DNA from 3 places in the Breznakia sp. PFB1-19 genome. Region 2 is predicted to be linked to each of the others. Evidence: predicted binding sites of a transcription regulator. Region 2 holds the regulator's gene; each other region holds the start of a gene.
What was found. The regulator Rex, encoded in region 2, represses fermentation and respiration genes when NADH is low (regulators of the CRP and FNR family bind a similar motif). The targets are predictions, from matches to a motif close to GTGAANNNNTTCAC.
Positions count from the first base shown of each region.

Region 1: the regulator Rex is predicted to act here: its motif matches at 2,432-2,445, upstream of gap (type I glyceraldehyde-3-phosphate dehydrogenase).
Region 3: the regulator Rex is predicted to act here: its motif matches at 2,942-2,955, upstream of M2098_RS08505 (phosphoglycerate kinase).

Region 1 covers NZ_JARXXJ010000004.1:26,884-32,005, forward strand. The annotation lists gene M2098_RS03175 (radical SAM protein) at 1-763, shown strand, start outside; gene M2098_RS03180 (DUF4279 domain-containing protein) at 819-1,235, shown strand; gene gap (type I glyceraldehyde-3-phosphate dehydrogenase) at 1,328-2,344, opposite strand; gene agaV (PTS N-acetylgalactosamine transporter subunit IIB) at 2,734-3,210, opposite strand; gene M2098_RS03195 (PTS system mannose/fructose/sorbose family transporter subunit IID) at 3,420-4,313, opposite strand; gene M2098_RS03200 (PTS sugar transporter subunit IIC) at 4,303-5,103, opposite strand.
Region 2 covers NZ_JARXXJ010000044.1:137-5,258, reverse strand. The annotation lists gene M2098_RS11370 (hypothetical protein) at 1-2,778, shown strand, start outside; gene M2098_RS11365 (redox-sensing transcriptional repressor Rex) at 3,056-3,688, shown strand; gene asnS (asparagine--tRNA ligase) at 3,691-5,073, shown strand.
Region 3 covers NZ_JARXXJ010000017.1:22,797-27,918, forward strand. The annotation lists gene M2098_RS08495 (ABC transporter ATP-binding protein) at 1-830, opposite strand, end outside; gene tpiA (triose-phosphate isomerase) at 944-1,690, opposite strand; gene M2098_RS08505 (phosphoglycerate kinase) at 1,700-2,878, opposite strand; gene M2098_RS08510 (hypothetical protein) at 3,012-3,845, shown strand; gene M2098_RS08515 (desulfoferrodoxin family protein) at 3,883-4,248, opposite strand; gene M2098_RS08520 (DUF6198 family protein) at 4,485-5,122, opposite strand, start outside; gene melB (melibiose:sodium transporter MelB) at 5,104-5,122, opposite strand, start outside.

The DNA.
Region 1 (5,122 bases), on a different contig from region 2:
TAAGTGTATATATTGTTATGCACTCTACTCGCACAAATACATGGAATCTGATGATTATTATGAAACCATCTTTGTAAAAGAAAATATTGCTGAAGTTTTGGATAAAGAACTATCCAAGATCAAAGAAAAAGGCACTATTAACTTAGGTGGTGTATGCGACAGCTATCAACCACTTGAAAAGAAATTTGAATTGATGCGCGACGTATTAGCCGTTTTAATCAAACATAAGTGGCCTACAAATATTTCAACGAAGTCTGCACTCATCTTACGTGATTTAGATTTGTGGAAACAGTTATCAGAAGTTGCATCAGTTAATATTGCATTTACTGTGACAACAACAAATGATGATATTGCAAAACAGATAGAAAGCGGTGCAAGTAGTTCAACAAGTCGATTAGAAGCAGCATCTATAATAAAAAAAGAAACCAGTGCGACTGTTGGTATTCACTTAATGCCAATCATTCCATACATTACAGATCACAAAGAAAGTTTGCACACATTGTATAAATTTGCTTATGATCATGACTTTGACTATATTATGCCAGGGATGATGTATTTGCGTGGACAAACACGTAAAGTATTTTTCCAGAATATTCGCCAAACCCATCCACATCTTTATGATAAACTCAATCGTATGTATCAAGATAGAGAGTATAAAAACGAATACCGCACCCATCTCTACAAATACATTGGACAACTACAAAAACAATATCCACTCACTTATGCTGCAAAGAACACACATAAACAAGAAAAACTATTTTAATCATTAACGAATAACAATTATGATATTCACATATATACAATAGAAAGGTGACTACATGAAAGAAACAAACCAATGTTATACATATTTTTCAATTTGCGGAGATTTTAACCCAGATACGATCACAGATATATTACAATTAGAACCAAGCAAAAGAAGAGATAGAAATGAACTCCGAAAAGATGGTCATCCTTTTGGATTTTCATTATGGGAGTATGGTCGCGTTAATGAATACAACATTAACAATGAAGATCAATTGCTCACAACTATTAAAGATTTAATCCCCAAAACTGATATACTAAAAGAAATTCATGAAAAGTATGACGTTACTCTCTACTTAGAAATCGTTCCCATTCTTTACCCTGATGAAATTACACCATCATTCACCTTAGGAAAAGAAATCATAGATTTTTGCCATATTACTGGTACTTGTATTGATATGGATTTATACATTAACGAGAAAGATAAAATATAAAACACAAGCCGGATAAATATAACCGGCTTTTTCTATACACTTTTCAGTTTACTTAAGCAAGAAAAAAGCCCACCTAAGTGAGCTTTCTGAAATTATTTGCTTAATTCAGCGAAGTATTTAATTGTTCTTACCATTTGGCTAGTGTAAGAGTTTTCGTTGTCATACCAAGCAACTGTTTGAACTTGTGTAGTTCCGTTATCCATTGGGATAACCATTGTTTGTGTAGCATCGAAGATTGATCCGAAAGTAGATCCTACGATGTCTGAAGATACAAGTTGGTCTTCAGTGTATCCGAATGAATCGTTAGCTGCTGCTTTCATAGCTGCGTTGATTGAATCAACTGTAACGTCTCCATCAACTACTGATACTAAGATTGTACTTGATCCAGTTGGAACTGGAACACGTTGTGCTGAACCGATTAATTTTCCGTTTAATTCAGGAATTACTAATCCGATTGCTTTTGCAGCTCCTGTTGAGTTAGGAACAATGTTTACTGCTGCTGCACGAGCACGACGTAAGTCACCTTTACGGTGAGGTCCATCTAATAACATTTGGTCTCCAGTGTAAGCGTGAATTGTTGACATAATTCCAGCTTTAATTGAAGCAAGTTTGTTTAATGTGTCTGCCATTGGAGCAAGACAGTTAGTTGTACATGAAGCAGCTGAGATAATTGTGTCTTCTGCTGTTAATACACCTTCGTTAACTCCGAATACTACTGTTGGTAAGTCGTTTCCAGCTGGTGCTGAAATAACAACTTTTTTAGCTCCTGCAGTAATGTGAGCTTCTGCTTTAGCTTTTGAAGTGTAGAATCCAGTACATTCTAATACTACGTCTACATCTAAATCACCCCAAGGTAATTTTGAAGCGTCAGCTTCTGCGTAAATTTTAATTTCTTTTCCGTCAACTGTGATTGAACCTTCACCAGCTTCTACTTTACTAGCTAATGCGTAAGTTCCTTGTGCTGAGTCATATTTTAATAAATGCGCTAACATTTTAGGATCTGTTAAATCGTTAATTGCTACGACTTCATATCCTTCTGCACCAAACATTTGTCTGAATGCTAGACGTCCAATACGTCCAAAACCATTAATTGCAACTTTTACTGCCATGTTAAAAGTCCTCCTTCGTTTTACCTAACCATTATATGATTAACAAATGTTAATGTCAATTAACATCACCCGAAAAATTCAACTTTTGTGAAAATTTTAACTTTCGCGGAATCATGCATGAAATAAAGGTTTATGTAATACATCACACAAATTTATTATAGACAATTTTTTTATTTATTAATGTACATGACTTCTCACTTTGACATTCAATTCACATGCACCTTTAGATATATCCTCTAGTTACTTCTTTGCATCTAATTACTGTGAACTTATCATCCTTATTCATTCATACACAACAATTAATGCAGGTAGCTCAAAAATGTCTTTTACATCCTTATATATATAAACTAGCAAACGATTTTGACCGTTTGCTAGTTTTTTATTATTTATTATTTGAATAATTTATCGATATCTTCTGCTGCGATATCAGGCACACGTCTAATCTCTAATTCTACGCCTAATTCTTGCATCTTTTTAAATGCTTCTACATCTGCATCATCAACTGCTACAGAAGTGGCAACCTGACGTTTTCCATCAGCCATATGCATATTTCCAATATTCACCTTTTTAATTGGAACTCCACCTTCAACAAGTTTTAATACATCTTGAGGTGTTTCACAGATAATTGCAATTTTTTGTGCATCACTTGCACGATCGATAATATCGATTGTTTTTTGAATGGTAAAGTACCGTGTTTGTGCATATGCTGGTGCTGCCATATTCATCAACCCTTGACGAAACTCATCTCCAGCTACTGCATCATTTGCGACCAATAACAAGTTAGCTCCTACTACACCAGTCCACTGTGTTGCAACTTGTCCGTGAATCAAGCGATTATCGATTCTTGTTAGTACTATATTTGGCATAATTTATTTCCTCCTTGGTAGCCTCTCTCTATTTACTACCTTTTCTTCTAGTATACGCTACTTCCAAAGTTTTGCACATTTTTTAATCTATTTTTTGAATATCTATTTGGCACATTCACTACAATGAAAAATACTAGCATATCTACGTAAAACAACAAAAAGTGCCGTATGAACGACACTTTCCTTAGAACAGAGAGAGTTCCAATATTTTAGTTATGCCAAGGTACGTCGATAAGTGTTTGATAGTCACCTGACCAAATACCAACAGCACATCCTACAATACCGATTACTAATAGTAATGCGATACATTTAACAGCACTCCAGTTTTTCTTTTTAATCAAGAAGAAACACATTAAAGTTAATGCTAATGGAATTAATGCTGGTAAGATACCATTTAATAGTGCTTGAATATCGATATAGTTAGCAACTTCAGCACCAGTTTCATCAATTATTGTACCATTTGGAATCATCATTCCTAATGATGTTGCTCCGTAGTTACAAGTTAATGCACCAACTACGAATACTCCAAGCATAGATGCAGCACGAGTAAATTCTTTTGCATTTTTTGTTAATGTAGTAACTGCTTTTGTTCCTAAAGAATAAGACCAGTTCATTAACCAGAAACGTAATCCCATTTGTACTCCGAAAGTAATTACAAAGTATAAGATAGGTCCAACAAGACTTCCATCGATTGCCATGTTAGCTGTAATACCAGCTGTAATTGGAACTAATGTAAACCAGAATAATGCATCCCCGATTCCACCTAATGGTCCCATTGCTGCAACACGTACTGAACGGATTGTAGCAATATCAGCTTTTTGTTGTTCTAATGATAGAACGATACCCATAACGAATGTTACTAAGAATGGGTGAGTGTTAAAGAACTCAAGGTTGTGTTCCATTGAAGCACTTAAGTCTTCTTTATCAGTGTGGATTTTTTCCAATCCTGGAAGAATACCCCATAACCAACCTGCAGCTTGCATTCTTTCATAGTTGAATGAAGCTTGAAGATTTAGAGAACGCCAAACCATTTTGTTCATCGTTTTTTTGTCTAAAGCTTGAGCAGGAGTAGTATTTTTATAAACAGTTGCATTAGATGCCATCAGTCATACCTCCATTTCCACTTCCAGCATTCTCTTTCATACGAATGCTAGTGTTAAAGTCGTAAAGTGCAATTGCAAGACCAATAAATGCTACTAGTAGCAATGTTGCTCCAGCTGTTGCTTCAACATTTCCTAAAACTGCTGCTGCAGCGAATCCAGCAAAGTAGATTCCCCATAGGTCGTTTGATAACATGATTTTTAATAGAGTCGCGAACCCTACATAACGCATCATTCCACCAGCTGCTCCTAATCCTCCCATAATCCATGAGAAGTTTTCAGAGAAATCAGCTAAAGGTTTTTGCATAGCAGATCCACCAATGTAAGCAACTACAGCCATAGCTGCAAATAATGATCCTAGAATACACATTGAAGTTAAGTTAACTGCTGTGATTCCTTTAGGGTTAGCATCTTCAGCTGCTTTATCAGCTTTTGACATTAATCCTGACATAATTGTGAATGTTAATGTTACTGCGTATTGTCCGAACACTGCGAAAATTACAGATGTTCCTAATGCAGTGTCAATGTCCATGTTTGCTTTTACAGTAAACACCATCGCTACTACACCACCAAGTACGGCGTTTGGTGGTTGTGCCCCACCAACTGGCATGTTTCCAACCATCATTAACTCGTAAGTACCACCAACAATTAATCCAGTATTTAAGTCTCCTAAAACAAGACCAATAATAGGACAAGCAATAATTGGACGGTAGATTAACTCAGTTAGTGAGAATTGGTCAATCGCAAAAATAAATGTTACGACTGCTAATAAAACAATTTGAATTATTTCCATCGTTTTTCTCCTTTTTTAA
Region 2 (5,122 bases):
AAAGAGAAAGGATTTTTGAATTCTGAGATCTTCTCATATGTTGACGATGGACGAATTTTTCTTCGTGAAAACGTTGGTGTTGATGAAATAAAAGAGATTGTTGATTCTGTGTATTCAGAGATTAATGAAGCTGATTATAATAATAAAAAAATATGCACAAACGAATCAAAGTGTTCTCTTTTATATACAGAAGATAAGAGTTGTGCAAGTATATTAAGATATCTATCAAGTGATATTTCTTTAGTAAATGCATCAATTAATGCAAACCAAGAAATAGATGAAGCATTATTCAATGCAATAACTGCAAGACATGAAAACTATGAATTTCAAATACAGAAATTGTTAAATAGCAGTAAACTAGGTATAAACAAAGAAGACGAAGAAAACAAAATAAAAAAAGAGTATTCAACATATTCGAAGAGAAAAGCTTCATTTTTAACGAGAAAAATAGCATATGATAAGAAATTTTATTTGTTAGTTGATCAAATTTTTGATATTGATTGGATTAGTAATGTGGAAAACAAATCCACGAAAAGTTTAAATACAGATATTACTGATATCAATTTTTACTATTGCGTAATGAATTTATTAAAATACTGCCACAATTGTCAAGAAAAATATAGTTACTTATTAACGAGAGTTGTTGAATATCTAAATACATATAAAAAAGCGTGTGAGAACATCAATGTGTTAACTTACTACTATTTATGTTTATTAAAATGTATACAAAGTTTTGACGCAACTGATGAATCAAAGAAATGGTATATTGAAATAAGAGATATATTTGAGCAAAATGATTTAATAAAAAAATATTTAAACTCAAGTGCAAAATTGTCATGGATAAAAATATATTCAGAATGTGAAATGATTTTTGATTATAAAGACACTAATGATTTTGAAGTTGAAGCACTGCAACATTACAACTCTTTTCCTTTGAAGTTACTTGAGTTAAGGGATGATATATTTTTCGCGGAAAGTGTACAATTTAATATAACTGAAGACTCCGAAATAGAACTTAATGGAAATTATTGGATTTCTGAATGTAAAAAGTACTATAAGATTTTGGTATGTCGTGCGAATAAACAAGTCGATATTTCAAAGAAAAATGATTTGGGAAATATGCAAAACCTTAACGATGCATATATATCTAAGATAGATAATCTAAAGATAATTAATACTTTATTGGCATTTTGGGAAAGTGAGTTAGAAAATAATGATTTAGTTAATCCTTCTTTTATTAATTTCGATAATGTCTTTTTTAAAAAGGATGAAAAGAATAATGATAAGGATACAGAGTTGATTATATTCAATGTATATCCAAGTGAGTATAATGAATTAGAAATAAAAATTGAATCAAGTGAGTACAAGAAGTTGTTTACATCTTTTTTCATGGAACTCTTCAAATTAGATGACACAATTTTGATAAAGCGAAATGGAACACCGCTTGAATTTTGGGAATATAGAATTATGGCGTATCTAAACTATAGAAGTTTTGATTTGAATGCTTTTTTTAATATGGTAAGTGAAATGCTTGATGAATGTGATTATTTTTGTGGTGAGGTAGACTTTAATTATGATAAAGTTAGAAAGTTGATTGACTTAGAACTAGGTTCAAGCAATGATAAGGATATTATTTTACAACTTCACTATTACCTCGAAAACATTTGGAAAAATGGATCTAAGGATTTAACATTTTTCACTTTACATAATCAAGAGCATTCTTTGGAATTAGTTCAAAACTATTCGCTTATGAATGAAAAGTTATTAGGTTATTTAAACTTGAATAAAGATGAGAAATTTATACTTTTTGCTGCATGCTATCTACATGATGTTGGGATGTTGAATGGAGTTACAAGCAATGAAAAAGTTGATCAAAATAATGGAGTTATTGCAACATTATATGGAAAAATTAATGAAATGCTTTCCAAAATGCAAGACAAAAACTCAAACAAGAAGTTTGAAGGATTCTTATATGATATTTATTCAATAACGGATCTAGTTAGCAGTACCTTGGAAGGGAAGGTACGAAATGATCATCCAAAAACAAGTAAAAAAATGATTGAAAAAAATGATTTTCTTCCATTAAGTGGACATGAGAGAAGTTTAATAGCAAGAGTTTCTGAAAATCATGCATACAAAGCTTCAAAAATATTTGGACAAGAAGATTATCATGTTTTTAGAGGACGAAGAATCGATGTAAGAAAAATATCGTTTTGGTTAAGGTTACTCGACTTATCTGATATAACGAAAAAACGTGTTAGTCATGAGGTGTTCGCACAGTATTTTGATCGACTGGGCCCAATTTCTACTTTTCATTGGATTAAGCATTTTTGTGTAAATGATATAGAATTCAGTGTTTCTCAAGATAAAATGGGAGAAAAGGGAGAAGAAAACACGCACTTCAAAATTAGTGTGATATTTAATTATTTACCTGCTAAAGATACGGTCTTTTATGATAAGAGCAATTGCTATATATTTATAAAAGATAATGAAGAAGCACCGTATTATAGAGAAAAAGAGAAATGTAGTGATGAGAATAAATGTCCGAAGTGCAATTTAAGATGTTTATTTCTGAACGAATTTAAGTACTTTGATGAGGAAGTTGTTTTCTTGAACAAGTATTTAGAAAAAAATGATATTAATTTAGATTTTAGCCTTGAATATGTATATGACAAAAATAAAAACAGTATAGTAAACTCAAAAAGTTTTTCCCACAGAAAAATGGGAAGAAAAACAGTTGATGATTATATTAAGCAATATTTTGATGAAGTTATATAAGAATAGAGTAGGTGATTCTTGAACGTATTACTAACTCGTGAACAAACTCACAAAATTGACAAGTTACCCATTCAAGTGTAGGATTTATACAGGTTAACAGAGAGGGTTAATCATACGATAACAAGAGGCGTTTATTCGCCTTTTGTTGTATTTGTAGATATGTGAAAAGAAGTGCATAAATACATATCATTTTATATGTTCATTAGAATCACTTGTGACGAAAATTAATTATTTCACAAGTAGCACTTATGTGTTACAATACACATGGGTGATAAACATGGAAAGTAGAAAAGTACCTAAGGCAACCTTACAAAGATATCCGGTATATCTTAAAGCGCTTAGACGATTGAAGAAATATGGAAATGAGAGAATCATGTCTAAAGATTTAAGTGCTTTAACAGGAATTGAGTCAACGACGATTCGTCGTGATTTTTCTTTATTGGGGAATTTAGGAAAGCAAGGGTATGGGTATGATATTGATACCTTAATCGAAATATTTAATGAACAATTAGGTGTGGATTTTGATGAGAAGATTATTTTAGTAGGAGCAGGGAACTTAGGACGCGCATTACTAAAATACAACAATTGGGACCACGTTGTTGGAGAGATTGCGGTTGCATTTGATAGCAATCCAGATCGACAAGGAACACGTTTTGGTGTACCTGTTTATCCAATCGATGAATTGGAAAAAGAAATGCCAGAAGGATGTCGTATTGCAATTCTTGCCATTAGTGATAATGTGCAACAAACTGTGGACCGACTTATAGCAAACGGTATTCGTGGAATCGTTGATTTCACGCATAAATATATACAAGTTCCAGACTACGTATCCGTAAAAGTAGTCGATGTTGTAAGTAGTATACAAGAACTTGTATTTGAAACAAACGCGAAAGATAAAAAAGGAGAGTAACGATGTTTGAATTTATTACCATTAGAGAACTCTATGAGATGATGCTAACAGGCTCAACCATGGAAATCGATTCATTAGAGTATGTAGAATTAGAAGGATGGATCCGTACCAACCGTGATAATGGAAAAGTAGGATTTATTGAGATGAATGATGGTAGTTACTTCCGAAATTGTCAGTTAGTATACAAAGGTGACATCAAAGGATATGATGCCATTACAAAATATGGTACAGGTAGTGCCATTCGTGTTATGGGAAAACTGAAAGCAACACCAGAAGGTAAACAACCATTTGAAGTAGAAGTAAAAGAAATGGAATTACTAGGTGCTTGTGATCCAAGTTATCCATTACAAAAGAAGCGTCATTCATTTGAATATATGCGTGAAATTGCGCATTTACGTCCTAGAGCAAATACGTTCTATGCAATTTTCCGTCTACGTAGTGTCTTAAGTATGGCAATTCACGAATTCTTCCAAAACCAAGGATTCGTATATGTACATACACCAATCATTACGGGTAATGATGGAGAAGGTGCAGGAGAAATGTTTACTGCAACTACTAGAGATGATGCAAACTATGAAGAAGACTTCTTTGGTAAAGAAGCATTCTTAACTGTAACTGGACAATTACACGTAGAAGCATTTGCTATGGCTTTTAGAGATGTGTATACATTTGGACCTGCATTTAGAGCAGAAAATTCAAACACATCAAGACATGCAAGTGAGTTCTGGATGATTGAACCAGAAATCGCATTTGCAGATTTAGATGATGACATGGATTTAATTGAAGATATGATTAAATTCTGTATTGACTATGTATTAGAAAATGCACCAGAAGAAATGAACTTCTTTAACACGATGATTGATAAAGATGCAATCAACCGTATTACCAAAGTACGTGATTCTCAGTTCAAACGTATGACATATACAGAAGCTGTTGAAATATTAGAAAAAGCAGATGTTAAATTTGACAACAAAGTATTCTGGGGGATGGACTTAAACAGTGAACACGAACGTTACATTTGTGAGCAAGTTGTAGATGGTCCTGTATTCTTAACAGATTATCCAAAAGATATCAAAGCATTCTATATGCGTGTCAACGATGACAACAAAACAGTTGCTGCGTGTGATTTATTAGTACCAGGAGTTGGAGAACTTGTTGGTGGGTCACAACGTGAAGAGCGTTATGACGTATTAGAAGCGCGTATGAAAGAAATGAACATGGAAACTGAACACTTACAATGGTACATGGATTTACGCCGCTACGGTGGTTGTAAACACGCAGGATTTGGTTTAGGATTTGATCGTATGTTAATGTACTTAACAGGTATGCAAAACATTCGTGATGTTGAACCATTCCCACGGACACCTAAAAACTTAAAATTTTAGTACAAACATCCCTTGTTATCAGATTGTCTGATGATAAGGGGTTTTTTAA
Region 3 (5,122 bases), on a different contig from region 2:
ATTTCTAGTATTTCAATTTGCGCATCTTGAAGTGCACGTAATAAAGTATCAAGAGTTATATCTTTAATCTCCACTGTATATGCTTGAAATAAATCGTGATATTGATAATTTAGACCTAACTGCGTAAACACTTCATGTGCTTTCTTACTTACTTTTACTTGATATGAAATCTTTTGTGATTGCTCATAAGTTGATGCATCTACCATTGATCCATCTTTAATAAAGATGACACGATCGGCAATTTTCTCAATATCTGATAGTGTGTGACATGAAAAAAGAAAGCCAACCTCTTCTGTTTGGGCAATTTCTTTTACCATACTTAATAAATCTAAAATGCCTGAAGGATCTAGCCCATTCGTTGGTTCATCTAACATAATAAGTTTAGGTTTACTCATTAGTGCGATTGCAAGTGCCACACGTTGCTTCATCCCCATTGAGTATTGACCAACCTTTCGATTGATGTGTTTTCCTAGTTTTGTCATGTCAATCATTTCTTGTACGCGTTCTTTACTCACGCCACGAAGTGAAGCAAATAATTTAATATTATCTTTTCCACTCAGTTCAGGATATAGTGCGGGACCTTCGATAAATGAAGATTGCTCACTTAATGCAGCAATTCGATCTTTTTGAATATCATGTCCATGAATCAAAATTTGTCCTTGATGAAACTCTGTTAAACCTGCAATACATTTCATTGTCGTACTTTTTCCTGTTCCATTTGGACCAACAAACCCTACAATTTCATGAAGAGCTACATGGAAGTTGACATCATGTAAAATATCACGACTCCCATATTTTTTGTGTAATTCTTTTACTTCTAATACATTCATACATTCTTCCTCTTTTCGAAATTGACACACTTACTTATCTATAATCATACACAAAAAAATAATGACACGCAAAAAAACGTCCAGGATACCCCAGACGTTTCTAAGTAATATAACTATTTTACTTTTGACATGATGTCATTGAATGAATCTTCTTTTAAAGAAGCTCCACCAATTAATGCACCATCAATATCAGGACAAGCCATGTATTCAACAATGTTTTCTGGTTTTACAGATCCACCGTATTGAATACGTACTTTTTCAGCTGCTTCATCTCCGTACATAACTTTAACTTGGTCACGTACGATTGCACAACAGTTTTGTGCATCTTCTTTCGTTGCTGATTTACCAGTTCCGATTGCCCAGATTGGTTCGTAAGCGATAACCATGTTAGATACACAGTTTGCGCAAAGATTTGCTAATGATCCAGTTAATTGTTCACGGATCACTTTTTCTGTTTCTCCAGCATCGTATTGTGCTTCAGTTTCACCGATACATAAGATTGGTGTCATATCGTTGTCGATTAATTTTTTCGCTTTTTTGTTTACTGTTTCATCAGTATCTCCGAACATTTCTCTTCTTTCAGAGTGTCCGATGATACAGTGCGTAATACCGATTTCTTTTAACATTGGAACACTTACTTCTCCAGTGAATGCACCATTATCTTCAAAGTGACAGTTTTCCGCAGCAACAATTAAGTTTTTTGCAAGTTTGTTAGCTTCGTTTAAAGCTAAGAATGATGTAGCAACTCCAAAGTCTGCTCCATCGTGTGCGTTAGCATCACATGCTTGAATAAAAGCAGTTGCTTCCGCGATTGTTTTGTTCATTTTCCAGTTTCCAACAATAATAGGTTTTCTAGCCATGATATCTCCTTATTTATCAGAAATTACCGCAATACCAGGTAATTCTTTTCCTTCCATGTATTCTAATGATGCCCCTCCACCTGTTGAGATGTGAGAGAATTTGTCAGCAAATCCTAATTGGATTGCAGCAGCAGCACTATCACCACCACCAATAACAGTAGTAGCCCCTGGAAGTTCAGAGATTGCTGTACATACTGCTAAAGTTCCTTTAGCAAATGGTTCCATTTCGAATACACCCATAGGTCCATTCCAAACAACTGTTTTTGCACCTTTAAGTGTTTCTTCAAATAATGCGATTGATTTAGGTCCAATATCTAGTCCCATCCATCCTTCAGGAATATTTCCTTCGATTACTTGTGTGTTTGCATCAGCAGCAAATTTGTCAGCACATACACTGTCAACAGGTAATACAAGTTTGTCTCCAGCTTTTGCTAAGTATTCTTTGGCTAATTCAATTTTATCTTCTTCTACTAATGAGTTACCAACTTCAATTCCTTGTGCTTTAAGGAATGTGTAAGCCATACCTCCACCAACAATAACTTTGTCAGCTTTTTTAAGTAAGTTTTCAACTACCATGATTTTATCAGATACTTTTGCTCCCCCAATGATAGCAACAAATGGGTGAACTGGGTTATCTACTGCTTTACCAAGCATATCTACTTCTTTTTCTACTAAGAATCCTAATGCGTTTGGTAAAATTGAAGGGATTCCTACTGTTGAAGCATGTGCACGGTGAACAGAACCAAATGCGTTTTCAACAAATAAGTCTCCTAAGCTTGCCCAGTATTTAGACAATTCAGGATCATTTTTTGTTTCTCCTGCTTCGTAACGAGTGTTTTGCATAAGTAATACGTCACCATCTTTTAAGTTAGCAACCATATCTTCTAATTCTGCACCACGAGTTACTGGACAGAATGTAACATTAACTCCAGGCAATTTTTTTGCTAAGTCAGCAGCAACAACTTCTAATGAGTTTTTTGCTTTGTCTTCTTCAGTTTTAATTTTTCCTAAGTGAGACATTAAGATAACTTTCGCTTTATTATCAATTAGGTATTGAATTGTAGGTAATGCTTGTACAATTCGGTTGTCATCAGTGATTACTCCATCTTTTCTAGGAACGTTGAAATCACAACGACAAATGACGCGCTTTCCAGCTACATCTAAATCTTTAACAGTTCTTTTTGCCATAATAGCCTCCTATTTCGTAACGTGTTTATTATATCACTTTGTTTTTTGTAATTAAAGTGCTTTGCGAATTTATTCACATTTCAAACATCGTCTATTTTAGTGTATAATAATAACATTAACAGGAGACGTATTCATGGAAAAGAAAGAGACTACACAAAAGTCAAACAAGAATCAAAAATCTTATAATAAAAATAAGAAATATCATACAGATAAAAAGAAACAAACAAGTACTGCTAAACCTGAAAAAAAGGTACAACAGCCTACAAAACAAGAACAACCAGTAAAGACTAAACCAAAACATAGTCGTAGCAATGGAACGAAATTAAGCAAATCAAATGTCAATCCACAACAACGTAGATCCAATCATACAAATCAAAAGCCACAGCAAAAACAAAACCGTAAACCACAGCCACAAAAACAAGCTCCAGTGCAAAAACCAAAGGAAAGCAAACAACGTCAACATAAAGATGTGACACTAAAAACAACTGAGGTATTTTACACTCGAAATCTGGAACCTTTAGAAACAGGTTTTGTATTTCCAAGTATTGAAATTATGAATCCGCTGGAAGAAGTGCTTGATTTACATGATATTCGTGAACCAAAAGTATACATTACACTACCTTCACTTGAAGATAATGCAATGATCAAAGATGCCAAACGCTTAGAAGTTCTACTCGAAAAATATCCAGATGTGAAGTTTTATCTCATCACAAATGAACCCGTGTATACACAATTGCGTCTTGCTAGAGAAAAACAACTCAAAGGTTTCGAGTTGCTATCCGACTTTAAATTACGTAATTTTGCAAGATATACAGGTACGTATATTTACGAAATTGAAAACCTTGTCAAAGCAGTATTCATTGTGGATCACCATGATCAACTAAAACATGTGGAATACTACGATGATTTATATTCAAACTTCCAAGTGGAAGTTCTTGATGTAGAAATCAGTAAAATTAACCAATAGATAGACAAAGAGGCAGTGTGAAACCGCCTCTTTTATATTACATTTCTAATTTCCAAAGTCCGTGGATGTTACAGTATTCATATACAGCAACAACTTCTTCACCTTTGATGTTGAATTCTGCATATGCTTTATCACCTGGGTGTAAACGTTTCATCATCATTCCATCTTTTGTTTCTACAACGATCATTTCGATCCAGTGAACATCAACCATTGGGTGTTCAACTTCACCGATTTGTACTTTTAATACGTCTCCATCATTTGAAACAATATATGGAACGTGTTTTTCACCAGCCCCATCTGATGTATTAGGTACTAATACTTCATTTTCCTTACCTGCACAAACATTTCCTTCAGATAATACAGCTACGATTGAATCGCAACCTTCACATTTAACAAATTGCATATCTTCCTCCTATATTTATTTATCTATATATAAAGGATAGCATTATATATCTTTTGTTGCATCTAAAGTGCTTGTGAAAAATCGTCTTGTTAGATGTCAAAGTTAATGCAATAGATGATTGCTGTAAACATGCATTATAAATATTTCTAAAAGGACACTCGACGTTTCTGTCAAGTACCCTTTCTTTAATATTCAAGCAACCCACACTATAATGCTTTTTTGCTTACTATAATTATTTATACGACTACTGTACATTTTGTTCTCTCTTTTATTCGTTGATTAATAAGTGTTCGAAAGTACGTAATAAGAGGACCTGTACAGAATGCTGTAATAAGTGTTCCTATTCCAATTGGAGCACCTAAAACAAAACCAATAGTCACACAAATACAATCACTAATAATTCGAATCCATCGAAATGGGATTCTTACATGAAGTTTTGTTTCAATAATAAGCCCAAATGCATCATATGGTGCTATCCCCAAGTCCCCTGACATATATAACGCTGCACCAAAGCAACATGCAAGTAAACCAAATGCGCAAAAACAAATTATTGTTACTGTGGAATATGGAATTTGTTGAATGTAGCTAAACATGAAATCCGCTAAATATCCAACAGCAAATACTCCTAGAAATGTTCCCAGATGAATCATAGAACGTGCATATCGAATCATCACTAAAAGTAAGATAACATTTGCAATCATTTGAACTGTACCAAAGTTAACTTGAAGTGTTTGTGCAATTCCTATATTCATAGTCACAAACGGATCCGTTCCTTGCATACTATAACGCATACAAGCAATTCCTAAACTTAGTATAATTACACCGCTAATGACAAGTCGTACTTGTAAAATCTTATTACTGAGATTCACTTGCA